4 regions of the Paenibacillus sp. FSL L8-0641 genome follow, and region 2 is predicted to be linked to each of the others. Evidence: predicted binding sites of a transcription regulator. Region 2 holds the regulator's gene; each other region holds the start of a gene.
What was found. Region 2 encodes Rex, which represses fermentation and respiration genes when NADH is low (regulators of the CRP and FNR family bind a similar motif). Its sites were predicted from a motif close to TTGTGAAATATTTCACAA; they were not measured.

Region 1 (3,447 bases), 2.1 Mb from region 2:
GTATCATGAAAACCATTAATAAAATCAAATGCCAGAGCAAGAAAAATAACAATACCTAATACCAGTAAACTTGTATCCATGTAAAAGGACTCCCTTACGAGTTACGCATAATGATGGATTCCAGCATATTTGCAACATCCTCGCATGAATCCGTTGTCGTTTCAAGGCGTTCGTACAATTCTTTGCGTTTAATCAGTTCAATAGGGTCAGTTACAGTTGCAAACAGGTTTTTGATGCAAATACGCAACAATTCATCCCCCTGATTTTCCAAATCATTCAGACGAATAGTGTATTCACGAATGGCCAGCAATTTTTTCTGCGAAAGCAAATGTACAGCTTTCTGAATTTCGTAAGCTGATTGACGCAAAATATCAGCGAACTGCACAATATACTCGTCCGGCTCCGTAATGTTGTACATATAAAAACGGGAAGCCGTCGCTTCAAGACCGTCCAACACATCATCCATGGTTGTTGTCAGTTCCATGATGTCGTCGCGTTCCAACGGCGTAATGAAGGTCTTGTTCAGTTCAGTAATAATCGTGTGTGTGTAATCATCACACTTATTTTCATACTTCTTCATTTCATTTGTAAACAAAGTCACATCTTGAAGATTTGAAGTATGTTGGGCAAAATAATCGGCTGCTTGCACGATCGTATCTGCCATATTTTCCAACGTCTCGAAGAATATATCCTTTTTCTTCAATCTCATAACGATTACCCCTTTACGAAAATATCCGCAACCTGTTTCGACTGCAATAGACAACCTTTGCTATCTTATCACACTCATCAATGTTTTTGTAATGTTTGTAAAAGCAAATTTCATGATATACGTATACAGTGCCCGACATATAAGCTCATTATCCGACAATTTTTTCCTAAAAAGGTGTAATTCGTTTTCTAATTCGCTTCTATGGTTACATGTTCCTTTAGTGGCGTATCTGCAGGCACCACATGTATATAGGATGTACCTGGCGTTAACGGAATTTCAACCCCATTCTTCATAAAACGAATCGCATCACCTGGCGTATGTTGCCACTCAGCCTGTATTAACTGTCCTTGTTGAAACACCATGGCCTCTCCGCTGCCGTCCAGTTCAACACTTAATCTGCCTACATCATCCAACGTTCGATGCCTGGTGCTCATCACAATGACATTGGCTGCTGAGAGCTGTTGGTTATTATTTTGATCCACATGTGACTTTTCGTTCACAAAACGCTTATATTGTTGATCCGCTGGATCATAGGTGTAAGATACCCGGTAGCTTTTAAGCAAAAACCGGATTTGTAAAGATGTTGCAGTCTCGTCCACCATAACCGGGGTTTCGCCGGATTTAAGGTAAGAATTTACTGGAACGTCCGTATGCGTAGCATACCCTTTACTATCGCTTCCTTTGCGCAGTCTATTCACGTCCGTGTATAGATTATGCGGAGGACGACGATCTTTGCTTCGCCAGAAGTATGCCCCTCCATTTGAAATCTCATCTAAATGTTCCTTCCGCTGCTGCTGTAAAATCGCATAGGCATCTGTGCTTCCCCCTGCGTGTATCGGCAACGCACCATAAGTTTCGCCCAGCTCAATCAAATACGGACGAATGCTACGGACTGGACCAATCTTTACATCTCCGCCATGACTTTGGAAAAAAGCGACCAGACGGGTAATTCCGCCTTCTGCAAGAACTTCATATACCATATCTGCCTGACTAAGTCCTGCCTGCGGACGTGCTGCTGGAGCATTGTTAATCATGACAGCGAGCGGTCGCTCCAAAACTGGCTGCTCCACTGGAAGACCGGTAAGCGGAGCTGTAAATGTCGGAGTAGACTGCTCCTTCGGCGGTTCAAGCGCCTCCTTCTCTGTTTTTTGCTTGGTCGGTTGGGCAACGGGTTCAGTATCTCCCGTATTGGACATAGCAGAACAAGACATCAGCGTCATGCATAACAGAGCTGAGGCCAACACACGCAACCAATGATTTCGTTGGGAAATGGGCCCGGACAAGTTCATCCCTCCACTTCGTTATTTTTCTCATTATAAGCTTTATTTCCTGTTTTTGTCTTGATTGAAGCATGACCTCTCTATAGAATACTTATCTGAAGACATTAAAATTTTAAAAATATTCAGACTTTGTGATTTTTATCACAAATAACTGTAACTGAACCTACTACAATAAAGGTGTAGCAAAGATGATCATCCCAACAAAATGAAATACAACCAACATTATAGATTAAGAAAGAGGAGTGGTTTGAATGTTTAATAGCTGGTTACGTGAGAACAAAGTCGCAATGTGGTTGCTGACTGTCGTACGGGTTTATCTAGGTTATGAATGGATGACTCACGGACTTGAAAAGCTGACAGGTGGATTCGATGCAGGCGGATTTATCTCGGGGGCCATTGCTAAAACAGGTGGAGACCATCCCGCTGTACAAGGCTGGTGGGGATCGTTCCTCGAAGCCTTTGCCCTGCCGAATGTAGGTTTGTTCAACGTCCTGATCCCGTTGGGTGAGTTCTTGGTCGGGGTTGGCCTGCTTCTCGGTACATTGACTACACTGGCTGCTTTGATGGCCATGGTTATGAACTTCTCGTTCCTGTTCTCGGGTACAGTAAGCACCAATGCAATCTACCTGCTGTTTGAAATCTTCCTCGTAGTTGCTGGCGCAAATGCCGGAAGAATTGGCTTTGACCGTTGGGTACTGCCCTTCCTGCGTGGACTGTTTGCTAAAAATAAAGATACCTTTCCAGCGGACCCTAGTCGAAAAATAGCTTAAACATCCCCCAAATAACCGTTATCCTCCAGGATAATGGTTATTTTTTTGCGCTGTTATGCTCACAAGGAGGATTTTAGCTCCTCCTAACTCGGACTCTTTTATCGGATTCATTATCCTCCCCAAACGTTTACAAGTTGGATACAACATGGAATGCTCACGATACATTTACCCTATACACTACAGTTACATCAAAGAACGTAATGGAGGGTTATATCATGAAAAAAATCACCAAAGCCTATCTCATGCTCGCAGCAGTAACTTTCACAGTGCAGACTATGGGATCGGGATATACGGCATCAGCCAAAGCGGCGACGTCTACTACGACATCTCAGGCAGAAATTGTACAACATATCTCCAAGACCTTCGAGCAGCTACTAGGCCAACCCGGCAAGCTATCTCAGGCATTCACTTATTTGCAAAAGCATATTCAATCCATTCCAGCTTCTCAAGCTACCCTCATGGTGCTTCATCTGGAAAATGCACAGAACCAGCAATTGGATTCCTATGCACAGAACCTATACCCGACCTCTGTTCAAACCAAAATAAATCAAATCTATAAACCCGGTGATTCGTTCACAAATGTAATCAGCCGTGCCAGCGATGCGAACCTGAAAAAGTTGCTAACTCAAACAAGAGATGCCGGCTACAAACTTGAAACCGCAGAGGGCATGTATTACCCAATCATCAA
Region 2 (3,447 bases):
CAGGACCATCCGTTCCGAGAGAAACCGTAACCCCTGCACGCAGCAATTCAGGCACTCTTGCCACACCACTTGCCAGCTTCAAGTTGCTGCCAGGATTGTGGGAAACCGCTACACCACGTTCTGCCAGTAAAGCTATTTCTTCGTCGTTCAAATGAACGCCATGGGCAACAAGCGAAGGACGGGAGAAAAAGCCAAGCTTATCCAAGTGTGCAACCGGACGCAAACCGTAGTCGCGTACGTTTTGCTCCACTTCGGCGATCGTCTCAGACATGTGCGTATGCAGTGGCAAGTCCAGATCATGCGCAGCTTGTACGAATTTTTCAATAAACGCAGGTGGACATGTATATGGCGCGTGCGGAGACATCATCGTAGTAATACGCCCGTCTGCTTTACCGTGCCAGTTACGTGCAAAAGTCACGGCCTCTGCCAGCTTGATTCGCTGTTCTTCCTCCGAACATAGTCCAATTGCTCCACGCATCAGACTTGCACGAATACCTGACTCTTCAGCCACACGAGCCACTTCATCCATATGATCGTACATATCGAGGAAGGTTGTTGTTCCACCTTTCAGCATTTCCAGCACAGACAAGGACGTACCCCAGTACACGTCTGTAGATGTAAACTTGGCTTCCATAGGCCACATTTTTTCCTGAAGCCATACTTGAAGTGCCAAATCATCTCCATGCCCACGCAGTAGAGACATCGCCGCATGACCATGAGTATTGATCAGACCAGGTAAAAACAATAGCCCTTTACCATCGATCGCTTCCGTCTCTTCCTCACCCGCAGGCAAGGTTTCGCCAATATAAGTAATACGACTATCCTCCACAATCATAAAACCATGGACTACCCCTGCTTCTGGTCCATTTACTGCAAAAGATCCGTTTTTAATCATCCATTTATTCACTGTCATATTGTGCTTCTTCCTTTCCGTCCTCCAAATAATAAGCGAGGCTAAGCAAATCAGTTGTAAAGTCTGTGGCATGAATCCGAATGTTGGCTGGTGCCTTGAGAGTAGTCGGTGCAAAGTTCAGGATCGCTCCAATTCCGCTATCAATAAGCCTATCAGCCACGTGCTGTGCTTCAAAATCAGGTACGGTAATAATCCCGATTCGAATGTTTTTTTCTTTCACAGTCGCTTCCAGTTCATCCATCGGTTGCACGACCAATGTATTGATCTTGGTTCCTACCTTATCCGGAAACGCATCAAATACCGCCACAATCTTCATATTGTCTTTTAAATAAGCGTTATAATTCGAAAGGGCTTGCCCCAGATTACCCGCTCCGACCAAGACTACATTAATTTGTTGGTCGATTTTCAGGATATGGCGTATTTTCTCAATGAGATAAGAAACATCATAACCAATACCCTTCCGACCAAAATCTCCAAAATAAGCAAGATCTTTACGGATTTGGGCCGGGTTTAAATCTAGCCTCTGTCCCAACTCTTGAGAAGAGACCGTAGCCACCTCCCGTTTGTGCAGTGCATTCAGATAACGTAAATATACGGGTAACCTCCGTACGACAGCCTCTGAAATTTTATCTGATTTCATACTTGCTCCCCCTAATTGTAACGAACATACTTATGTCCGTCCGTTATGCCTCTGTCTCCGGGGCGGATTGGAGCCATTCGGCGATGCGGGGCACCATTTGCTCCGATGGCATATGCTCCATTTTTGGTCCCGGTAACGAGTACAAAAAGTGCTTTCCGTAATAGGATTCAATCACACGCGTATCATAAACGATAACTACCCCGTGGTCGTTCGCTGTACGTACCAACCGACCAAATCCCTGTTTGAAGCGAATGACCGCTTGCGGTACAGACAGCTTCATAAATGGATTCTTCTTCTGCTGCTGGAGCAGTTCGCTTTTTGCCTCCAGCAGCGGGTGATTCGGCGGTTGAAACGGCAAGCGAACAATGGCTAGACAAGTCAGAGCCTTCCCCGGAATATCGACGCCTTCCCAGAAGCTGCTGGTTCCCAGCAATACAGAAGCTTTCGCTTCCTGAAACCGGCGGGTTAGCTTGCTGCGACTTCCACTGTCCACGCCTTGTCCCAGCACAGTAATTTCGCTGGATGCTAAGGCCTCTTTGAGCGGCTCATACACTTGCCGGAGCATCCGATAGGACGTAAACAGAACGAGCATTCTCCCCCGCGTCGCCTGAGCAGTCGCTCCTAGAGAGCTAACGAGCATATCTACAAAATGTGCATCTCCTACACTGCCCTTCACACTTGGGAAATCCCGTGGAATAACCAGCAACACCTGATCCCTGTAATTAAAGGGTGACGGGAGCTGCGAAGTCATCAGCCGCTCTTGATCTGCGGCCTCCTGTAAGCCGAGCTGATCGATCATGTACTGAAACGACTTATCTACCGACAAGGTAGCAGAAGTCAGAATAATGCTTCTTTTTTTGTCAAAAAACATTTCTTTCAACTGGCGGCTCACATCGACGGGTACCGCATAAAATTGCAATGATTTACTACGGAATTGCCCGCTCGCCTCGAGCCAGTATACGGTTGTTTCATCATCGAGTCGGATAAAAAAGCGCAAATTTTCTCGAATCCCCGCCAAATCCTTGAGCAGACCCGTGATATCTGTAATAAGGCTATCCGCCGCATAATCGTCATGTTCTTCCTTGACGTCCAGCATCAGCTTGTCGCCCTTGCGCAAAATTTCGCTCATCGTTACATATAGCTGATTTTCCAAAGCTCCCGCCTGATCCCACTTTGCAGGCTTGGCCGAAGGTTTGAGACGGGAAGAAAACTGTCCTGTTTCACCCGGTGTCGCATCACTTCGCTCCGGCAACATGCCAAACAGTTTGTCGCTTAGCAGGTCCCAAGTTTCCTTCACCTCTAACACGAGCGGATACAGCTGATCAATGGTTGAGGCCCAATCTGCCGACTTCTCGTGCCCCGATTTCGCCAACTGTTGACGAAGTGAAGGCAGTTGTCCATTCTTGCTGTCTTTGAACAGTCGCGTCAGTGTATGCACGAGTGTGAAATATTTCATATGCATACCTAGGTGTTTACCAGCTACTTCCTCCAGGTGATGGGCTTCATCTATCACCAGATGTTCATAGCTCGGCAACAACTGATGACTGGCTTTGACGTCTGTGAACAACTTAGAGTGATTCGTAATAACAACATCCGCTATTCCTGCTTCATGGCGTGCACGATGATAATAACATTTGCGGAACCATGGGCAAGAACGACCAAGACAGGACTCTGAATCACTCGCCACCGTTTCCCAGAAATCCCCTCCACGGTTGCTCAGATTCAGTTCTTCATCATCACCGGTTTCTGTTAACGTCAACCAGACGATCATCTGAGCCGCTGTAATTAAATCTTCCTTCGGTGTAGCGAAGTCTCTTCTGTTTATTTTATGTTCAAACTTACGCAGACACAAATAATGTCCCCGACCCTTGAAAATAGCTGCCCGAAACGGAAA
Region 3 (3,447 bases), 2.0 Mb from region 2:
CATGTGCATTTGTCTAAGGGGGGAGTATCATGTAAAAGTCATGGGCATAATCAGGCCGCCTACAGGGGAAACTGAATGGAGCAAAAAAACATTTCAGCAAACAGTTGATCTCGTATATCCTTTCTTTTTTAAATGTGGACAAATTGTGAATATCACAAAAAGCTATTGTAATGTGAAAAATATCACACTATAATAAGCGCATGAAGTGAAATAAATCACAAACACTAACGAGCTGTTTACGTGAAACTATTCACAATTATTATACAGTTTATGCCCACACACCAAGGAGGAATTCAACATGAAAGTAGCAGTTATCGGATGTACACACGCAGGCACAGCAGCTATCGTTAACACAGCTAAATGTTATCCAGATGCAGAAATTACCGTTTACGAGCGTAATGATAATATTTCATTTTTATCTTGTGGTATTGCGCTGTACGTAGGTGGTGTCGTCAAAGATCCGCACGGCCTGTTTTATTCGTCTCCAGATCAACTGTCTGACTTGGGTGTAGTGACCAAGATGCTTCATGAGGTAACGAGTGTGAATACGGCTGGCAAGTCGCTGCATGCCCGTAATCTCCAAACAGGTGAGGAATTTACAGACACATTTGATAAACTAATTGTGACCACGGGATCATGGCCCATTATTCCAAAGCTGGAAGGCATTGAACTTGATCATATCTTGCTCTGTAAAAACTATAATCATTCCAATGATATCATTGAGAAAGCCCAGCACGTACAGAACATTACAGTCGTGGGAGCTGGATACATTGGTGTTGAATTGGTAGAAGCTTTCCAAATGAATGGTAAAAATGTAACGCTGATCGACAGTGCTGATCGTATATTGAATAAGTATTTGGACCATGAGTATACAGACCGGATTGAAAGTTCCCTGAAGGAACATGGCATTAAGCTGGTACTTGGCGAGACGGTGAGTCGTTTTGAGGGTACGAACGGTAAGGTAAGTAAAGTCGTGACCTCTAAAGGAGAATATGAAACAGAGCTTGTTATTCTCTGCATCGGTTTCCGACCTCAAACGGATCTGCTCAAAGGTCAGGTAGATATGTTGCCTAACGGTGCGATCATTGTGGATAACTATATGCAAAGTAGTTGCCCGGACGTGTTTGCAGCAGGCGACAGTTGTGCAATTCGCTATAATCCGACCGGCAAAACGGCTTATATCCCTTTGGCAACCAACGCAGTTCGTATGGGTACGCTGGTGGCACGTAATCTGGTGCAACCAACCATTGCCTACATGGGAACCCAAGGAACTTCGGGTATCAAAATTTACGAAGACAATATCGCAGGAACAGGCATGACGGAAGCTGCGGCAACAGACGAAGGCATGACTGTAGAAGCTGTAACCATTGAGGACAGCTACCGACCTGAATTTATGCCAACCTCCGAAAAAGTGTTACTGAAAGTGGTATATGAGCAGGAGACGCGAAGAATTCTGGGTGCTCAAATTATGTCGAAGGTGGATTTGACGCAATCCATTAACACGCTATCCGTAGCCATTCAAAACCATATGACTATTGACCAGTTGGCCTTTGTCGATTTCTTCTTCCAGCCGCATTATAACAAGCCTTGGAATTTCTTGAACGCGGCAGGTTTACAAGCTTTGCCTACAATATCCGAACGGAACCCAGTTACTGTATAATTAGATTTGTCTGTGACATTGTTCATAAGTTTGTCAACAATCTGAGGCGTACGGATGAATCCTTATAGTACAATATAGAGTAGCATAAGGATCAGGGGGGAAGTAGCTTATGGGTTTGTTTTATATCCTTTTTCTTGTAGTCGTGGCGCTGATAGGCCTCGGTGGAGTTCTTTGGTTCTTAAGAGCAGTTGAAAAGGAAGAATACAATTAAATGTAAAGCGCGTAGTAGCGCAGTAGATGTAATAATACAGAAAAACAGTCCTTTTTTCAGGGGCTGTTTTTTTTATAGTTACGAAAGTGATTTTTTTCACAAACTTAATCACTGATTTTAAATAAAATATGAAAGAAGAATATTTTAGTGAATAGATATTAAAGGAGCGGGGATATATGGCGAGCTATAAACCGGGGCAAATTGCTGAAAAGACGGTGGAAACAGGAGTGGCCAAGGCGAACAACCCGTGGACTGTGGCGGTGGTACTGGGATTTTTGGCAGGTGCATTTATTGCACTCGGGTTTTTGCTGGATATACGTGTTATTGCAAGTGCGCCTAAAGAATGGGGAAGCATTGCCACCTTTATTGGAGCTGCGGTGTTCCCTATTGGTCTGGTATTAGTTTTGATCGCAGGCGGAGAATTGCTGACCGGCAATATGATGGCGGTCCCTTTGGCGAGATGGGCAGGACGGATTAAGACAGGAGTCATGTTTCGTAATTTGGCGATTATTACGCTCAGTAATTTTGCAGGTGCGTTATTCGTTGCATTTTTCTTTGGGCATGTGCTGGGTTTGACAGAAACGGGCCCTTATCTGGACAAAGTGGTGGATATGGCAGGACATAAGCTACACGAAAGCTTTTTGCAGTCTTTTATATCGGGTATAGGATGTAACTGGCTCGTAGCACTGGCTGTATGGTTGGCATATAGCACAGACTCCATTGGCGGCAAAATTATGGGGATTTGGTTCCCGACCATGGCCTTTGTGGCTATTGGATTTCAGCACGTTGTTGCCAATATGTTTCTCATTCCGGCGGCTATTTTTGCAGGCCACTTTTCATGGGCAGATTATGTTATGAACTTCATTCCGGTCTGGCTGGGGAATTTGGTAGGAGGTAGCCTGTTTGTGGCTGGAGCCTACTGGTTGGCCTATCTGAAAAAGCCTCAAGCCAACGCACATCCAGTGAATGAATCTCCAACTACTTCTTCGGTTGCACATCCAATCCGTTGATTGATCCTACCTAATCACAGTACTTTAAACAGCAATGAACAAAGCAAATCCGCCATGACAGGCCCGGGGGAACGAAACCTGTCATGGCGGATTTTTTTGGGAGTGGTCCATGATTTGGCATGGAGGATGAGTGTGCTCTCGTCCATGATGCCTTGATCTTTTTTACCCTCAGTAAGATATGATGAAACAGGATGTTGAAAAAAATTATAATTCTTAAAAAATCCGTTTTGCTCTATGCAGCAGACGGATTTTTTTAATATTTTGGAGAGCGGCTGTGTGGGAAAATCCTTCTCTTGCCATAGGCCAAAGCTGTGGATATGATAAGATCAGTGTAATTTTTGGAAACGGTAACGGAAAGGAGCATCAACACTATGGATCATCGCAATAGCGCGCCTCGTGAGGCCACGCTTCAACAAGACTTACAAGGGGGACAGCGGATGACGGAGCAGCAGGACGGTATTTTTCCGGCTGTATGCCCGTTAGATTGCCCGGATACGTGTGGGCTCCTGCTTCACAAGGAAAAAGGAAAGATAATCAAGGTGACTGGAAACCCAGATCATCCCATT
Region 4 (3,447 bases), 2.8 Mb from region 2:
TTAGTGAACGTATGAACAAGATAAATAATAACAATGTATTCAAGGATTTTAGCCTGGTCTAGTCAAACATCCCTCAAGGTTCGAAACAGGCTTGGTCTTATCGCGGAAGTTAAGGTGGGAGTTCTGTATTTTCTGCTAATTTGCAGGTACGTTCAGTGGTGTTATGTATGTATAATCATGGTATTATGCATAGAGATGTAAAGTAAAAGCGCGGGCGTTTCCTATCCGCTGAAAGCCCACTCAGCATACAGAAACAAACATGAGATGAAATGGGCAAGTTATGGTAAACTATATGGAGTTATAGAAGACCTGAAAGAGGAGTACTATATGACACAATTTGTCTATAAGCAAATTATTGACGATCTCAAGATGAAAATCTTTGCTGGAAAGTTTGCAGATATGAGATTGCCAGATGAACGTAGTCTTAGTGAGACTTACCAGGTTAGTCGTAGTTCAATTAAACGTGCTCTGACTAAAATGGAGAATGTCGGAATTATTTTTAAAAAACAAGGTTCCGGGACATTTATTAATCCATTATACATAAGAAATGAATCTATCTTTAACTACGAAGGCTCTAATCTAGGAGTCACTGATAATTTTCAAATGCATGGTAAAAAGCCAAAAATCAAAGTACTGAGTTTTGAGGTCATTCCGCCAACAGAAGAATTACAGCGCGATTTGTTCTTGGAGACTCATGATTTTGTATACAAAATTGTCCGCTTACGTTTGTTTGATGATGATCCTTTTATGATTGAAACAGGCTATATCCCTATTAAAATTGTTCAGAATTTAAATCAGACTATTATCGAGGGGTCCATTTTTAATTATTTGGAAGACTCGCGGAACTTGGCCGTCACCAAATCTTTTTTATCCATTTTTGCAGAACCGTCCCAAGAGAATGATCAAAAGCTGCTACATTTAAATGAAAATGAGCCTGTAGGTATTATGGAAGGTGTGTTCTTTTTAGATAACGGTACGCCATTTGAGTTTTCTCATATGCGATTTCATTACAAATATTTAAAATTTAATACCTTTGTATCGGTTCACTAATGATAAGACTGGAGAATTCTCCGGTCTTTTTTTTATAATTTTGAGAAAAGGATTGGAGCCTGCGATTGCAACGTTTATTACAAATTTTATTGGTTTATACTTCTATATATTTTAATGTAAGAGCTTTTTTACTGTCTTTTTAATTTATATTTCATAGTATGTTCAAAATTTCACAAAATTGGACCGTATCACTTGTGAAAAAGGTTGAATTTAATCGGCGCGGCGTTATGATGTACATGTAGATGAAATTTCCGGAAATAAATTACAAACAATACTACTTAGGGAGTGGACACCATGTCATTATCACCCGTGTTAGCAGATTATTCATCTAAAACATATTTAGAAAAACTTGATGCATATTGGCGTGCAACGAACTACATTTCGGTAGGTCAGCTTTATTTAAAAGATAATCCTTTGTTGAGAGAGCCTTTAAAAGATTCAGATGTGAAGGTTAAGCCTATTGGACACTGGGGCACAATTCCAGGACAAAACTTTATTTATGCACATCTAAATCGTGTTATTAATAAATATGATTTGAACATGCTTTACATTGAGGGCCCTGGTCACGGCGGTCAGGTTATGGTTTCAAATTCATATCTGGATGGAAGTTACACCGAAATCTATCCGCAAATTACGCAAGATATCCCAGGTATGAAGAAATTGTTCAAACAATTCTCTTTCCCTGGCGGTATTGCTTCACATGCTGCTCCTGAAACACCTGGATCTATCCATGAAGGTGGAGAATTAGGCTACTCCCTTTCTCATGGTGTAGGTGCCATTCTGGATAATCCTGATCTGATTTCGGCTGTTGTTATTGGTGATGGCGAAGCTGAAACGGGTCCACTAGCCGCTTCGTGGTTCTCTAACAGATTTATCAACCCGATCACGGATGGTGCAGTGCTGCCAATCTTGCACTTGAATGGCTTTAAGATTAGTAACCCAACGATTATGTCTCGTCAATCGAAAGAAGAATTGACCTCATACTTTAAAGGTTTGGGCTGGGAGCCATTCTTTGTTGAAGGTGAAAATCCGGATCACATGCATCCAGAAATGGCGAAAGTATTGGATACGGCCATCGAGAAAATTGAAGCTATTCAAAAGAATGCGCGTGAAAATAATGATCTTACTCGTCCAGCGTGGCCGATGATTGTATTCCGTTCACCTAAAGGCTGGACGGGTCCAAAGGAATGGGACAACGTGCCGAATACAAATTCATTCCGTGCCCATCAGGTTCCAATTCCGGTTGATCAAAAAAATATGCAGCACGCACCTGCTTTGTTAGAATGGTTGAATAGCTACAGACCAGAGGAATTGTTCGACGAAAACGGTCGTTTAAACTCTGAGCTTGCTGAAATTCTGCCTACAGGCGATAAACGTATGGGAATGAACCCTGTTGCGAATGCGGGTAACCTCATTAAAGACTTGAAGTTACCGGATTTCCGTAACTATGCGCTGGATAATTCCGTACCTGGTAAAGTGATTGCGCAAGATATGTCGGTTTTAGGGAAATACGTTAAAGATGTGGTTGTCTTAAATGAAGAAAATCGTAATTTCAGAATCTTCGGACCGGATGAAACAATGTCTAATCGCTTGGCTCCTGTTTTTGAAGTAACCAAACGCCAATGGATGGACCAAATTATTGAACCTAATGATGAATTTTTGTCGTCCTATGGCCGCGTAATTGACTCCCAATTATCCGAACACCAGGCTGAAGGATTGCTGGAAGGTTATGTGTTAACTGGTCGTCATGGTTTCTTTGCAAGTTACGAAGCTTTCCTGCGTGTGGTTGACTCAATGATCACCCAACACTTTAAGTGGCTGCGTAAAGCAACGGATCAAGGATGGCGTGCAGATATCCCATCATTGAATGTCGTAGCAACTTCAACGGTGTTCCAACAGGATCATAATGGGTATACACACCAAGATCCAGGTTTGTTGGGTCATTTGGCTGATAAAAAACCGGAATTTATTCGGGAGTATCTGCCAGCGGATGCCAATTCCTTGTTGGCTGTTTTCGACACCATTTTAAACGACCGTCAAAAGATCAATTTGATTGTTTCGTCCAAACACCCACGTCCACAATGGTTTACTGCTGATGAAGCGAAGGAATTGGTGGATAAAGGGTTGAAGATCATTGACTGGGCAAGTACAGATCAAGGTGGAGAACCTGATCTTGTCATTGCTTCTGCTGGTACAGAGCCAACGATTGAAAGTTTAGCTGCGATTTCCATTTTGCATGAAAAACTGCCTGAATTGAAGATTCGGTACATCAACGTGGTAGATTTGCTGAAACTGAGAAGTCAAAAACTAGACCCGCGTGGATTATCTGACGCCGAGTTTGATCACTTTTTCACAAAGGATAAACCAGTAGTTTTCGCTTTCCATGGTTACGAAGGT

Region 1: a site for Rex is predicted at 2,119-2,136, ahead of MKY16_RS04520 (DoxX family membrane protein). Genes of this name have one in related genera too.
Region 3: a site for Rex is predicted at 1,956-1,973, ahead of MKY16_RS22950 (formate/nitrite transporter family protein). Genes of this name have one in related genera too.
Region 4: a site for Rex is predicted at 1,209-1,226, ahead of MKY16_RS01230 (phosphoketolase family protein). Genes of this name have one in related genera too.

Annotation. Positions count from the first base shown of each region.
Region 1 covers NZ_JBBOUW010000001.1:1,012,800-1,016,246, reverse strand. The annotation lists gene MKY16_RS04535 (inorganic phosphate transporter) at 1-80, opposite strand, end outside; gene MKY16_RS04530 (DUF47 domain-containing protein) at 95-709, opposite strand; gene MKY16_RS04525 (DUF3048 domain-containing protein) at 898-1,992, opposite strand; gene MKY16_RS04520 (DoxX family membrane protein) at 2,241-2,759, shown strand; gene MKY16_RS04515 (hypothetical protein) at 2,975-3,447, shown strand, end outside.
Region 2 covers NZ_JBBOUW010000001.1:3,083,648-3,087,094, forward strand. The annotation lists gene MKY16_RS13700 (amidohydrolase) at 1-913, opposite strand, end outside; gene MKY16_RS13705 (redox-sensing transcriptional repressor Rex) at 900-1,553, opposite strand; gene dinG (ATP-dependent DNA helicase DinG) at 1,597-3,447, opposite strand, start outside.
Region 3 covers NZ_JBBOUW010000001.1:5,093,673-5,097,119, reverse strand. The annotation lists gene MKY16_RS22955 (FAD-dependent oxidoreductase) at 299-1,660, shown strand; gene MKY16_RS22950 (formate/nitrite transporter family protein) at 2,048-2,881, shown strand; gene MKY16_RS22945 (molybdopterin-containing oxidoreductase family protein) at 3,253-3,447, shown strand, end outside.
Region 4 covers NZ_JBBOUW010000001.1:276,146-279,592, forward strand. The annotation lists gene MKY16_RS01225 (GntR family transcriptional regulator) at 328-1,050, shown strand; gene MKY16_RS01230 (phosphoketolase family protein) at 1,345-3,447, shown strand, end outside.